2 regions of the Citrifermentans bemidjiense Bem genome follow, and region 1 is predicted to be linked to the other one. Evidence: riboswitches for the same ligand, from Rfam matches in the RefSeq annotation. Region 1 holds a riboswitch; the other holds the start of a gene.
The links. Region 1 has a riboswitch for molybdenum cofactor ahead of GBEM_RS06795 (aldehyde ferredoxin oxidoreductase family protein). Riboswitches for the same ligand answer to the same signal wherever they lie in the genome.

Region 1 (7,368 bases):
ACATATCTCTTTCCTCCGTAATCCCTGTCCCTGATCCAGGTGCTGAAGGCTTGTTCGCTGTTCCCAACCCCTAGCCCCTAGCCCCTAGCCCCTAGCCCCTAGCCCCTGGCCCCTAGCCCCCAGCCCCCAGCCCCTGCAGTTCCAGCCCCTGCTTCACCCACCGATGCGGGACATGTTGACCGTTATCTTCTCCGCTTCCGGCTCGGCAATGTGATGCCGCCCCGGCTTGTGCGTCACGATGCGCCGGATCTCTTCCTGCAGCCGGTAGGGATCGAGGCTCTGCAGCAGCGGTTTGAGATCGACACCCTGGTCGGAGAAGAGGCAGCCGCGCATCCTGCCGGCGGCGGTGACCCGGATCCTGTTGCAGCTCTCGCAGAAGTGCCCGGAAACCGGGGTGATGATCCCGATGGCCCCGGCCGCGCCCTCTATCTTGAAGTTGCGGGCCGGTCCCGCCATCTCTGCACCCACCATGGGGAGGAGCGGATAGCGCTCGGCGATCCGCGCGAGGATCTCGCTCCCCGGCATGCTTTGCGCGTTCCACCCCTCGTCCTGCAGGGTCGGCATGTACTCTATGAAGCGCACCGTGTACGGCTTTTCGATGCTGAGGGCGGCGAAGTCCAGGATCTCGTCGTCGTTAACCCCGCGCATCACTACCATGTTTATTTTGAGGTTCGCGAAACCCGCCTTTTCTGCTGCCTCTATCCCGGAGAGCACCCGCTTCAGGTCCGCCCCACGGGTGATGCGGGCGAAGACCTCGGGCCTGAGCGAATCGAGGCTGATGTTGAGCCGCGCCACCCCGGCGCGCTTTAAGGGCTGGGCCATCTCCTCCAGTTGCAGTCCGTTGGTGGTCAGCACCAGCTCCTTCAAGCCAGGCACCCTCGCCAGACGCTCCAAGAAAGGCACGATTCCCTTCCTCACCAGCGGTTCCCCGCCGGTCACCCGGATCTTCTCTATCCCCTGTGCGATGCAGGCGCCGGCTACCCGGTAGAGCTCTTCGTAGCTCAGCATCTCTTTATGCTCGAGCTTCTCCACGCCTTGCGCCGGCATGCAGTAGCTGCAGCGCATGTTGCAGCGGTCGGTGACCGAGAGTCTCAAATAGTTTATGCGCCTGCCGTAGGCATCGATCAGTGCCATGCCGCAACTCCCAAATTCTTAATAAAGGGATCCGCCTCGTGTACTGCCTGTTTGTATACAAAGGCAATATCGATACCAACTGCGACAAAACGTCGGACAAAAGTGCGGCGTCATGGGGAGATGAGGCACTAACATAGTGAATACATGAGGAACAAAGGTTTTTCGCGCTGCTGCAGGGGAGCTTTCGAGGCAGGGATGAGATGATGTATCGCTGACCAAAACAGACGTACCACAACGGAGCAATCGCTCCATAATGGAACACGACCTTTGTTCCTTTTCAGAACGAGCCCCAAAACGGGGGGGAGAAGTCGTGTAAACATGGTGTGCGTTAAGTATACGGTATCTGACAAAAAAATAACAGATGCCGAAAAAAATGCGACTCTGGCAGATTCTGGTATGGGGTTTGCGATAACCTAGAAAACCGTTTTAGGACAGTGTATGCAACTTGGACCTACGCAATGGTTAAACAACCGGGCTTGAAATCCGGACACAACAACAGGGGGAAAGACAAATGGCATTAGGAGAGCAGACGTACGGTTTCTACATTCCGACAGTATCACTGATGGGTATTGGTTCCGCTAAAGAGACCGGTGGCCAGATCAAGGCACTGGGCGCATCCAAGGCGCTGATCGTTACCGACAAAGGCCTCTCGGCCATGGGCGTTGCCGACAAGATCAAATCCCAGGTTGAAGAGGCCGGTGTTTCCGCAGTCATCTTCGACGGCGCAGAGCCCAACCCGACCGACATCAACGTGCACGACGGCGTGAAGGTGTACCAGGACAACGGCTGTGACGCGATCATCTCCCTGGGCGGCGGTTCCTCCCATGACTGCGCTAAAGGCATCGGCATGGTCATCGGCAACGGCGGCCACATCCGCGATCTCGAAGGCGTGAACAAGACCACCAAGCCGATGCCGGCATTCGTGGCCATCAACACCACCGCAGGCACCGCGTCCGAAATGACCCGTTTCTGCATCATCACCAACACCGACACCCACGTGAAGATGGCGATCGTCGACTGGCGCTGCACCCCGAACGTCGCGATCAACGACCCGCTGCTCATGGTCGGCAAGCCGGCGGCACTGACCGCGGCAACCGGCATGGACGCACTGACCCACGCCGTCGAGGCGTACGTGTCCACCATCGCTACCCCGATCACCGACGCTTGCGCCATCAAGGCAATCGAGCTGATCGCCGAGTTCCTCTCCAAGGCAGTTGCCAACGGCGAAGACCTCGAGGCGCGCGACAAGATGGCTTACGCCGAGTACCTGGCCGGCATGGCGTTCAACAACGCATCGCTTGGCTACGTTCACTCCATGGCTCACCAGCTGGGCGGCTTCTACAACCTGCCGCACGGCGTCTGCAACGCCATCCTGCTCCCGGCCGTCAGCCAGTACAACCTGATCGCTTGCCCGAAGCGTTTCGCCGACATCGCGAAAGCCCTCGGCGAGAACATCGACGGCCTCTCCGTGACCGAAGCAGGCCAGAAGGCAATCGACAGGATCCGCACCCTCTCCGCTTCCATCGGCATCCCGACCGGCCTCAAGGCCCTCAACGTCAAGGAAGCCGACCTCACCATCATGGCTGAGAACGCGAAGAAGGACGCTTGCCAGTTCACCAACCCGCGCAAGGCAACCCTTGAGCAGGTCGTCCAGATCTTCAAGGACGCAATGTAAGAACCAGCAGCATAGCAGCAAAGCTCCCCTCCCCCTGGCGGGGGAGGGGTTTTGAATCTCCGAGCCATGCGCCGCCTAAAAGGGACCACCCTCACGGAGCCAGGCCAACGGGTTTCGCTGGAAACGGCGGAGCCTCCCTCTTGGAAAGGAGCGCCGGCACCGATGCCGGAAACTAATTAAAAGGGAGCTTGAAAAGCATGGATAAGATTTTTCGCGTCAACATGACCGACCTCACCACGAAGATCGAAGAAGTTCCGGCAGCCTGGGCGGGCCTGGGCGGCCGCGCCCTGACCTCCACCATCGTGGCCGCTGAAGTACCGCCGACCTGTCATGCGCTCTCCGCGCAGAACGTCCTCTGCTTCGCACCGGGCCTTCTGACCGGCACCGCCGCAGCCAACTCCGGCCGCCTCTCCGCAGGCGCCAAGAGCCCCCTCACCGGCGGCATCAAGGAGTCCAACGCCGGCGGCACCGCCGCGCAGATGCTGGCTAAACTCGGCATCAAGGCCCTCATCATCGAAGGCGCTCCGAAATCCGGCACCTGGTACAACCTCTCCGTAGGCATCAACGGCGTCACCATCAACGAAGAGAAGGAACTCTTAGGCGTCGGCAACTTCGCCGTCATCGACGCAGTGGAGCAGCGCCTGGGCAAGAAGACCGGCGTCCTCACCATCGGCATCGCCGGTGAACTGAAGATGACCGCGGCAAACATCTCTGTTAAGGACCCGGACAGCAAGATCCGCAGCCACGGCCGTGGCGGCCTGGGCGCAGTCATGGGCTCCAAGCAGATCAAATTCATCTCCATCGACGGTGAAGGCTCCAAACCCGTGACCATAGCAGATCCGGAGAAATTCAAGACCGCGGCAAGGGCGTTCTCCAAGGCGCTTCTCGACCACCCGGTCTCCGGCGAAGGCCTGCCGACCTACGGCACCAACGTCCTCGTCAACATCCTCAACGAAGCAGGCGGTCTTCCGACCAGGAACTTCACCACCGGCCAGTTCGAAGGGCACGACAAGATTTCCGGCGAGACCATGCACGACACCATCGCGGCACGCGGCGGCAAGGTGAAGCACGGCTGCCATGCAGGCTGCATCATCCAGTGCTCGCAGGTCTATAACGACAAGGACGGCAAGTACGTCACCTCCGGCTTTGAGTACGAGACCATCTGGGGCCTGGGCGCTGACTGCTGCATCGACAACCTGGACGACATCGCCCGCGCCGACAACCTGATGGACGACATCGGGATCGACTCCATCGAGACCGCCGTCATGTTCGGCGTCGCCATGGAAGCCGGCATCCTCAACTGGGGCGATTCCAAGGAAATGCTCCGCCTGTTGACCGAAGAGATCGGCAAAGGGACTGCCCTGGGCCGCATCCTCGGCGGCGGCGCCGGCTCCGTCGGCCGTACCTACGGCGTCACCCGCGTCCCGGTGGTCAAGAACCAGGCGATCCCGGCCTACGACCCGCGCTCCGTCAAGGGTATCGGCATCACCTACGCGACCAGCACCATGGGCGCCGACCACACCTCCGGCTACACCATCGCCACCAACATCCTGAACGTCGGCGGCTACGTCGATCCGCTCAAGAAGGACGGCCAAGTAGAACTCTCTCGCAACCTGCAGATCGCGACCGCTGCGGTCGACTCCACCGGCATGTGCATCTTCGTGGCCTTCCCGGCTCTCGACATACCGGAGTGCCTCCCGGCCCTGATCGACATGATCAACGCCCGCTTCGGCATCGCCCTTACCGGCGACGACGTCACCAACCTGGGCAAGCATGTCCTGAAGCTTGAGCGCAAGTTCAACCAGGAAGCAGGGCTCACCAACGTGCACGACCGCCTCCCGGACTTCTTCAAGAACGAGCCGGTGGCGCCGCACAATGCGGTGTGGGACTTCACCGACGCAGAGATCGACGAGTTCTGGAACTTCTAATAACCGCTCCACTCCCCGGCGTGACCAAAAGTCACGCCGGGCTTTTTCGTTTATACACACGAATTCGCAGGTGCCACATGCTGATCACGCTCAAGCTTTTCGCGACATTTAGAAACGGCAGGTTCAAGGTGGCAGAGCAGGAACTCCCCGAAGGGACCGACGTGCGGGCGGTAGTGCTGAGCCTCGGACTCACCGAGGAGGAGATCGGCATCGTCATGCTGAACGGCAGGCACGGGGAACTCGACTCCAAACTCTCCGACCACGACACCCTTTCACTGTTTCCATTGGTAGGAGGAGGCTAACATGCTCAAAGCTGTCACCTTTCTCAAGGAATCCACCCAAGCGGGGATGCTCTCCTGGAGCGCGCAGAGCCAGGCCGTGGCCCGGTTCGGCCTGAGGTACCACGAGGTCGAGGCGCTGGCCCTGGAAAACGGGATCTTCCCGGCACGCTACCAGCGCAACCGGAACATGATCTCGATCGAGGAGCAGCTGAAGCTTTTCCGTAGCCGCGTGGCGGTGATCGGCTGCGGGGGGCTCGGAGGGTACGTCATCGAAGAGCTGGCCCGCATCGGCGTCGGCCATATCGTGGCCATTGACCCCGATATCTTCGAGGAGCACAACCTGAACCGCCAGATCCTTTCCACCCCGGCGACGCTCGGCAAGGCCAAGGTTGAGGCCGCCGTCGACCGTGTGGCCGAGATCAACCCCGCCGTCACGGTTACCCCCATCAAGGACTACTTCTGCCTCGCCAACGGCTCCGAGCAACTGGCCGGCGCCATGGTAGCGGTCGATGCCCTCGACAGCATCCCCTACCGGTTGGAACTGGCAGAATTTTGCACCGTGGCAGGGATACCGATGGTCCACGGCGCCATCGGCGGCTGGTACGGCCACGTGGCGACCCAGCTTCCCGGCGACACCACGGTGCAGAGCATCTACCGCCACTGGGTAGCGGGAAAAGGTATCGAGCAGCAATTGGGAAACCCCGCCTTCACCCCGGCCGTGGTGGCGAGCCTGGAGGTGGCCGAGGCCTGCAAGATCCTCCTCGGCAAAGGGGAGCTTTTGCGCGACCGCAAGTTGAGCATCGACCTGCTGGAGATGGAGGTTCACGAGATCTCCTACCCGAAGGTGCCCCCGGTCGAACTGGTCGTCGCGGCATAATGCGGCGCGGGCTGCATAACCTGGCCGGGGGCAACCGGTCAAAGTCCCCCCTCCCCTTGCGGGAGGCTCTTCCGGGATTTGCGGGGATAACAGCCCCCCCTCCCTAGACGGGAGGGGGACGGGGGGTGGGTGAAGTCGCAAAGTATGGAAACGATGGCACCTTACCCCACCCCCTAACCCCCTCCCGCAAGGTGAGGGGGGACCAAGAGCGACGTTCCCGTGATTTCCCGTGATTTCCCGGAGGAGCCTTGAGGGAGAGGGAGAGCTGGAAATAGGCGCGAACTCCGCCTGAGAGAAACGCGAGGTATCAAATGCCAAGCTTTGAAGAAGCACGCGATATCATCCTGGCCAACGTGCACCCCCTGGGAGAAGAGATGGTTCCCCTCCTGGAGGCCGTGGGCCGGGTGGTGAAACGGGACGTCGTCGCCCCCTGGGACCTGCCTCAGTTCGACAATTCCGCCATGGACGGCTTCGCCGTTCGCGCCGCTAATTGCAGCAAGGTTCCGGCGGAGCTTAGCGTCACAGGGTTCCTGCCGGCCGGCGGTGACGGGCCGGCCGCACTAGAGACAGGGTGCGCGGTACGCATCATGACCGGCGCCCCTATTCCCCCAGGATGCAACGCGGTGGTCCCCATTGAAGAAACCGAGGAGATGGGCGACCGTGTGGTGATCCGGCAGAAAGTGCAGCCGCGGCAACACATCCGGCATCAAGGTTCCGACGTCGCGGCGGGAGCGCCGATCCTGGAGGCCGGCACCACGGTACGCCCCGCCGAAATCGGCATGCTGGCGGCCATGGGGCAGGCGCTGGTCCCGGTCCACAGAAAGGTCCGCGTGGCGATACTTTCCACAGGCGACGAGCTGATTGAATTGGGCGAAGCCCCGTCCCCCGGGCGGGTGATAAACTCCAACGCCCTCTCGCTTGCCGCCGCCGTGCGCGAGGCGGGAGCCGAGCCGGTGCTGCTGGGGATCGCCAGGGACGACATCGAGAGCCACCGGGAGAAGATACAGCAGGGGTTCCGGTTCGACGCCCTGATCACCTCGGCCGGAGTATCGGCTGGAGACCGCGACCTGGTCCGGGAAGTTCTGGCAGAGCTCGGGGCGCAGGAGCAGTTCTGGAAGGTCGCCATGAAGCCCGGCGGCCCGACCGCATTCGCCCTCCAGGATGGAAGGCCCGTCTTCTCGCTTCCCGGCAACCCCGTGTCCACCATGATCACCTTCGAACTGCTGGTCAAACCCGCGCTCTTGAAGATGATGGGCTACCGGAAGGTGGTGCGCCCGTTCATGAAGGGGATACTGGCGGAGGATGCCCACAAGAAGGAAGGAAAGACCCACTTCATCCGGGTCACCGTCAAGAAGAGGCATGGCCGCTACGTCGCCTACTGCGCCGGAGACCAGCACACCGCAATACTGAGCACCATGACCAGGTGCGACGGGCTCGCCGCCCTCCCCTCCGAGGCCACCTTCGTCCCGGCAG
Region 2 (7,368 bases), 1.1 Mb from region 1:
AGGAGAAGAACCGGCTCCTGGTGCAGACCCGCGAGGAGTTGTTGCGGGTGGAGAAGCTGGCGGCGATAGGCGAGCTGGCTGCGGGGGTCGCGCACGAGATCAACAACCCGATGGCGATCATCCGCGGCAACACGGAGTTGTTGCAGCTCTCGGTGCCGGAGGAAGCCCCGATCCGTGAGGAAGTGGACACCATTTTCCAGCAGGTGAAAAGGGTGGAGCGGATCGTATCGAACCTGTTGAAATTCGCCAGGCGCGAGCAGATGGAAGCTGGAGCCGTGCGGCTGAACGAGCTCTTGCACGAGATCGTGGGCCAGATCGGGCACCAGGTGTCGCTTGAGAGGATAGAGATAGCGGAGCAGTATGCGGAGAGCGTGGCGCAGGTGGAGGGGGATGCGGACCAGTTGCGTCAGGTGTTCACCAACCTGGTCTTGAACGCGGTGCAGGCGATGCCGTCAGGGGGCGTTCTCTCGGTGAGGACCCAGCAGGTGGAGCCCGCGGGGAGCTACGAGGTAAAAGTCGGCGACACCGGGGTCGGCATCGCGCTGGAGAACCTGAGACAGGTATTCAACCCCTTCTACACCACCAAGGCCAACGGCACCGGCCTCGGACTTTCCGTATCCTACGGCATCGTCCGGGAGCATGGAGGGCGCATCGACGTCGAGAGCGTCCCGGGCGGCGGGAGCACCTTCACCGTGGTGCTCCCGCGCTCCCAAACGCCGGGGGCCTAGAGTATCGCCACCGCATCACCGGGGCGCACCACGCCCCCCTTCAGCACCTTGGCGAAGATCCCTTCCTTGGGCATGACGCAGTCGCCGGCCTGGTAGTAGATGGCGCAGCGGTTATGACACTCCTTGCCGATCTGGGTCACCTCCAAAAGCGTCTCCCCCAGCTGCATCCGTGTCCCGATCGGGAGATGCACCAGGTCCACCCCTTCGGTGGTGATGTTCTCGGCGAAGTCTCCCTCTTTCACGTCGAGCCCCATGGCCACCATCTTGGCAATGCTCTCCTGAGCCAGGAGGCTCACCTGGCGGTGCCAGTCGCCTGCGTGCGCGTCCCCTTCGATGCCGTGGTTTTCCCGCAGCATGACCTCGGGAACGGGTGTCTTCCGCTCACCCTTGTTGAGGCTCACGTTCACCGCGATGATTTTTCCAGTCATAGCTAACTCCTTGTTGAATCAAATCTATATCCAAACAATCTCAACCTGCCGCTTGATCATCCGCCAACCCTGGACATGGCGAAGGGGACCGTTTCCGCGCCCTCGTCCGTCACCTCGTGCCGGCCAGGTTTCGCGGCCACGATGCGCTGCACCTCCTGGCGCAAAAGGGCGTCGTCCCCTGTGGCCAAAACCGGCCGCAGGTCCACCCCGTCGCCTGAGAAGAGGCACCCCTTGGCGATCCCGGAGGCGGTCACCCGCAACCGGTTGCAGCCGTTGCAGAAGTGCCCGGTCATGGCGGTGATGATCCCGAGCGACCCCTGCGCCCCCTGCACCTTGAAGTTCTTCGAAGGGCCGGAGAGCTCGCTGTTGCTCACTTCCTCGATGAGGTATCGCTCGCCGATGCGCTCCCTGATTTCGGCCCCCGGCACGCAGAGTTCGCGCCAGTCGGCGTCGCCGCAGGTGGGCATGTACTCGATGAATCGGACCGCGTAGGGGCGCTTCATGGTCAGTTCCACGAAGTCGAGGATCTCGTCGTCGTTTACACCGCGCATCACCACCACGTTGATCTTGTGCGGCGGGAAACCAGCTTTCTCGGCGGCTTCAAGGCCGTCCAAGACGCGCTTAAGCTCTCCGCCGCGGGTGATTGCCGCGAAGGTCTCGGGCTTCAGCGAATCGAGACTGATGTTCAAGCGCTGCACCCCCGCTTCCCGCAATCCCTGCGCCATCTCCTTAAGGAGCAGGCCGTTCGTGGTCAGTACCAGCTCCTTGAGCCCGGGGAGCGCGCCCAGGCGCTCCAGGAAGGAGATTATCCCCTTGCGGACCAGGGGCTCCCCGCCGGTGACGCGGATCTTCTCGATGCCGGCGGCAACCGCCTCGGTCGAGATGCGCAACAAATCGGCGTAGGAGAGGACCTGCGAGTGGTCCAGCTTCTCGACCCCCTCTTCCGGCATGCAGTAGCGGCAACGGAGGTTGCAGCGGTCGGTGACGGAGAGCCGAAGGTAGTTGATGCGCCTGCCGTAGGTATCTATCAGTGCCATAGCTGAGCTTCTTCCCTGAAGCCGCCGGCTGCAGCCGACGGCTGGAATACGAATGTCGCCGCCCTCTCCCAGTCGGGTTCCGGCAGCATGCGAAAAACCATACCCTGTTTGATGGTGGTAATGCAACCCCTTAAAAAAGCGCGGACTACCGGCAGGCGAGTGATGAGAAAACGTATACGCACAGGAGAGGGACCGTCTAAAATCGTATAAGAATGCGATTTTACGAGCTGTTCGTTTGGCAGGCGCAGCGATGGAAAATACGGAGTGGTAATTCTGGGAATAATATAATTTTTTATTTTCCTGCAATTGTGTTATGGCTTAAGCAAAATAAGCAGATAGTCTCCGAGCCGCAGCCTTCTAAAGGGAGTACCCCCACGAAGCTTTGGCCGTTGGGTGCCGCCGGAAACGGCGCCGCCTCCCCTTTGGAAAGGAGAACCGCCGCCGCTTTCAGCGCACGGGGTCCTCTCCTTTTTGGGATGCAGGACCCTTTTCTATTCCCACTCCACAGCAATAAGAGGTGACGATGATGAACTACGAAAAAGCGCGGCGAACGATCCTTGAGAAAGTCGCCCCCGCGGGGGTTGAGCGGGTACTCCTGTTGGAAGCCGCCGGGAGGATACTGGCCGAGGATTACTCCGCTCCCAGCGACATGCCCCGCTGGGACAACTCCGCCATGGACGGCTTCGCCGTGAGAAGCGCCGGCTGCGCGCCCGGGACCGTCCTTAAGGTGACCGACTACATCCCTGCCGGAGTAAGCTCCGGGGACGCCGTTCTTGAAGGGTGTGCCGCGAGGATCATGACCGGTGCCCCCATCCCCCCGGGGGCGGACACCGTGGTCCCCATCGAGGAGACCGAAGCGGGCGAGCAAAGCGTGAAGCTGCTGCAGCAGGTGAAAAAGGGGGACCACATCCGCTTCCAGGGCGAGGACGTCGGCCGCGGCGACCTGATCATGCCGAAGGGGACGCTGATCGGGCCGCCGCAGGTAAGCCTGCTTGCCTCCTTCTCCGCCGCCGTAGTCCCGGTCTACCGCCGGGTGCGGGTAGCCATTCTCTCCACCGGGGACGAACTGGTGGAGATCGGCACGGAACCAAAAGAGAGCCAGATCGTCAACAGTAACGCCCTGGCCCTCGCCTGCGCCATCAAGCTCTGCGGCGCCGAACCGGTCATCCTCGGCATCGCGAGGGACAACCGCGAAAGCCACTTGGCCCTCTTAACCGAGGGTTTGAAGGCGGACGTACTGGTCACCTCTGCAGGCGTTTCCGCCGGGGACCGCGACCTGGTGCGCGAGATCCTGGCTGAACTCGGGGTGGTCGAGCAGTTCTGGAAACCAGGCGTCAAGCCCGGCGGCCCTACCGCCTTCGCGCTCAGGGGGAATACGCCTGTCTTCTCGCTTCCCGGAAACCCAGTTTCCACCATGATCACCTTCGACGAGTTCGTTCGGCCCGCGCTTTTGAGGATGATGGGGCACGAGAAGGCGCTGAGGCGGACCGTGCGCGGTTATCTCAAGGAAGGGACGCGCAAAAAGGCGGGGAAACTGAACTTCCTGCGGGTGCAGGTCACCATCGAGGACGGCCGTTACCTGGCCAGCACGGCGGGCGACCAGAACACCGGAATCCTGAAGACCATGCTCCGCTGCAACGCGCTGGCGCTGCTCCCCGCCGACCGCATCGAATTCGCCGCAGGCGAAGAGGTCGAGCTGCACCTGCTGGATCCCACCCTGGAAATGGAGGCCTGAGATGTCTTTTAATCATTTTGATGCCAGCGGCAACGCCATCATGGTCGATGTCAGCCAGAAGGTCCCGACGATGCGGACCGCCATAGCCGGAGCGGTACTGAAGCTCAAGCCCGAAACGGTGCAGGCGATCGTCTCCGGGCGGGTCGCCAAGGGGGACGTTATCGGCGTGGCCCGCATAGCCGGGATAGCCGGGGCCAAGAAGACCCCGGAGCTGATCCCCCTCTCCCACCCGCTGGCGCTGCACCACGTCTCCATCGAGTTCGAGGTGGACGAGAGAGAGGGGACCATCGCGGTTATGGCGACGGTGCGCGCTTTCGAGCGGACCGGGGTGGAGATGGAGGCTATGGCCGCGGCCACGGTCGCCGCCCTCACCGTCTACGACATGTGCAAGGGGAGCGACAAGGGGATCGTGATCTCCGACGTGAAGCTCCACTACAAGGAAGGCGGCAAGAGCGGCGTCTTCAAAAGAGAAGCGTAAGGATTTCCAAAGGAGATTTTCCCATGCGAGCAGCGATATTGACCTTAAGCGACCGTTGCTCCACCGGCGAGCGTGCGGACGGCAGCGGCCCCGCCCTGAGAAGCTGGTTGGAAGAGCACGGGGTGACCGTCACCTGCACCGAAGTGATCCCGGACGAGGCGTCCCTCATCTCGGAAAAGCTGGCGGCCTGGTCCGATAGCGGAAGCTTCGACCTCATCCTCACCACCGGTGGGACCGGCGTCTCCCCGCGCGACGTGACGCCAGAGGCGACCGAACGGGTGGTCGACCGGGTGCTCCCCGGCTTCGGCGAGGTGATGCGCGCGGAGAGTCTGAAAAAAACCCCGCACGCCATCATCTCCCGCGCCATCGCCGGGATCAGGAAAAACACCCTGATCATCAACCTCCCCGGGAGCCCCAAAGGGGCGACGGAAAACATCAGTTTCGTCTGGGCCGCCGTTCCCCACGCCGTCGCCAAGCTGCAGGGAGACCCGGAGGAATGCGGCACGCCGCTATCCAAGTGATGCATATCCGTACCCTTTTTTATTGACCGATCCGACCTGCTGGGTTATACAACTAACACGGTTTGAAAATTTAATACGGAGGGATCATCATGCCGTTGGTAAAGCAGATTCACGATAAGGCAAGGGGCAACAAGAAGACGGTTGTCTTGCCGGAAAGCTATGACGAGAGGATGTTGTTCGCCGCCCAGGCCATCATGGAACAGGGTTTGGCGCACATTATACTTTTGGGGAAGCCTGAGGCGATCAAGGCCGCCGCATCTGAGAAAGGGATCAACCTGGCCGGTGTCGAAATCATCGAGCCGGCCGTTTCCGACAAGCTCGCGGGTTACGTGGCGAAACTGGTGGAACTGAGGAAGTCGAAGGGGCTCACCGCCGAGCAGGCGCGCGAGCTTCTCTGCGGCGCGGACAACCTCTACTTCGCCGGAATGATGGTTCGCGAGGGTGACGCCGACGGCGAGGTGGCAGGCGCCACCGGCACCACCGGCGACGTGCTGCGCGCAGCCTTTCAGACCGTGGGCCCCGCCCCCGGCATCAAGACGGTTTCCTCCTTCTTCCTGATGGCGACCAAGAGCCCCGAGTTCGGCGAGAACGGCGTCATCCTCTTCGCCGACTGCGCCGTCAACCCCAACCCCGACGCACAGGCCCTGGCGGAGATCGCCATCGCCACCGCGAGGAACTGCAAGTCCTTCCTCGACGTCCCGGCGCGCGTCGCCATGCTTTCCTTCTCCACCAAGGGGAGCGCGAGCCACCCCGACGCCGACAAGGTGCTTAAAGCGCTGGAATTGGCCAAGGGGATGGATCCCAACCTCAGCATCGACGGCGAACTTCAGGCCGACGCTGCGCTCATCCCCGCCGTAGGCGGCAAGAAGGCCCCCGGCAGCAACGTGGCCGGCAAGGCCAACGTCCTGGTCTTCCCCGACCTCGACGCCGGCAACATCGCCTACAAGTTAGTGGAGCGCATCGCCGGCGCCAAGGCGATCGGCCCAGTGATCCAGGGTCTGGCAAAGCCGGTCAACGACCTCTCCCGCGGCTGCTCTGTCCAGGACATCGTGGACGTAACCGCCATCACCGCGGTGCAGGCGCAGGGGTAGACACCCGACCCGTCGGACCTGTCGGACCTGTCAACCACTGGCGGCGGCTCGCTTACACAAAGAACAAAAAGAAAGGCCGGCGGGTTACCCCGCCGGCCTTTTTGTTGCCTTACGCTCTGCCGCGCCTTACTTCCTGACGAAGTCGGGCCTGGAGAAACTGTACTCGAAGTGCATGTGGTCCGTGTAGGTCCCGTCCAGGATCGCCGCCACGTCTTCAGTGAAGACCAGCTCCTCGTCTGTCGGTATCACGTACACCTTCACCGGCGAGTCGTCGGTGGTGATCAGCGTCTCGCGCTTCCTGGTCATGGCGGAGGCGTTGCGCTCGCGGTCGAGGACGATGCCCAGGTGGTCGAGCCCCTCGATGGCGCGCTCCCTGATCGGAGCCCCCATCTCCCCCACCCCGGCGGTGAAGACGACCGCGTCGAGCCTTCCCACCACGGCCATGTAGGTGCCGATGTACTTCTTGAGACGGTAAGCCTCGATGTCGAGCGCGAGTCGGCAGAGGTTGTCGCCCCCGTTCGCGTGCTCGATCACGTCACGCCGGTCGGTGAAACGGCCGGTGATGCCGATGACGCCGCTCTTCTTGTTCAGGATGCTGTCGATCTCCTTGGCGGAGAGGTTTTCCTTCTGCATCATGAAGGCGGGGATGGCCGGGTCGATGTCGCCGCAGCGGGTACCCATCATGGCGCCTTCCAGCGGGGTGAGCCCCATGCTGGTGTCGACGGACACCCCATTCTTGATGGCGCAGTGCGATACGCCGTTACCGATATGCATGGTGATGACGTTGCACTGGTTCGCAGGTTTGCCGAGGATGGCGGCGATGCGCTTGGAGACGTAGAGATGCGAGGTGCCGTGGAAGCCGTACCGCCTGACCCCGTACTTCTCGTACCACTCGTAGGGAAGCGGGTAGAGATAGGCGTGTTCGGGCATGGTCTGGTGAAACGCGGTATCGAAAATTGCCACCTGGGGGACGCCAGGAAGAACGGCCATGGCCCCCTCGATGCCTGCGATATTGGGCGGGTTGTGCAAAGGCGCCAGATGCTGCACCTCGGTAACCGCGGCCAGCACGTCATCATCGATGAGCACGGACTTGGTGAAACGCTCCCCCCCGTGTACCACGCGGTGCCCAACCGCGGCTATCTGTTTGATATCGGTAAGCACGCCGTGTCCGGGAGAGGTCAGGGTGCGCAGAATCAGATCGACGGCGGTCTTATGATCGGGACAGTCGGAATCCTCGCGGTAGGTCTCGCGGCCCGGGACTTCGTGCAGGATGAACGAATCGCCGATGACGACGCGCTCCACCATACCCTTGGCGACCACGACTTTTTTGTCCCAGTCAAACAACTGGTA

Region 2: another riboswitch for molybdenum cofactor. It lies ahead of GBEM_RS11380 (molybdopterin molybdotransferase MoeA); the one in region 1 lies ahead of GBEM_RS06795 (aldehyde ferredoxin oxidoreductase family protein).

What each region holds. Positions count from the first base shown of each region.
Region 1 covers NC_011146.1:1,555,190-1,562,557, reverse strand. Annotated here, with positions in the region: gene GBEM_RS06810 (MOSC domain-containing protein) at 1-4, opposite strand, end outside; gene moaA (GTP 3',8-cyclase MoaA) at 154-1,134, opposite strand; gene GBEM_RS06800 (iron-containing alcohol dehydrogenase) at 1,646-2,809, shown strand; molybdenum cofactor riboswitch at 2,855-2,976, shown strand; gene GBEM_RS06795 (aldehyde ferredoxin oxidoreductase family protein) at 3,007-4,737, shown strand; gene GBEM_RS06790 (MoaD/ThiS family protein) at 4,815-5,039, shown strand; gene GBEM_RS06785 (HesA/MoeB/ThiF family protein) at 5,041-5,895, shown strand; gene GBEM_RS06780 (molybdopterin molybdotransferase MoeA) at 6,207-7,368, shown strand, end outside.
Region 2 covers NC_011146.1:2,641,679-2,649,046, forward strand. Annotated here, with positions in the region: gene GBEM_RS11360 (cache domain-containing protein) at 1-728, shown strand, start outside; gene GBEM_RS11365 (MOSC domain-containing protein) at 725-1,156, opposite strand; gene moaA (GTP 3',8-cyclase MoaA) at 1,213-2,193, opposite strand; molybdenum cofactor riboswitch at 2,522-2,642, shown strand; gene GBEM_RS11380 (molybdopterin molybdotransferase MoeA) at 2,717-3,928, shown strand; gene moaC (cyclic pyranopterin monophosphate synthase MoaC) at 3,930-4,406, shown strand; gene mog (molybdopterin adenylyltransferase) at 4,430-4,927, shown strand; gene pta (phosphate acetyltransferase) at 5,017-6,018, shown strand; gene GBEM_RS11400 (acetate kinase) at 6,145-7,368, opposite strand, start outside.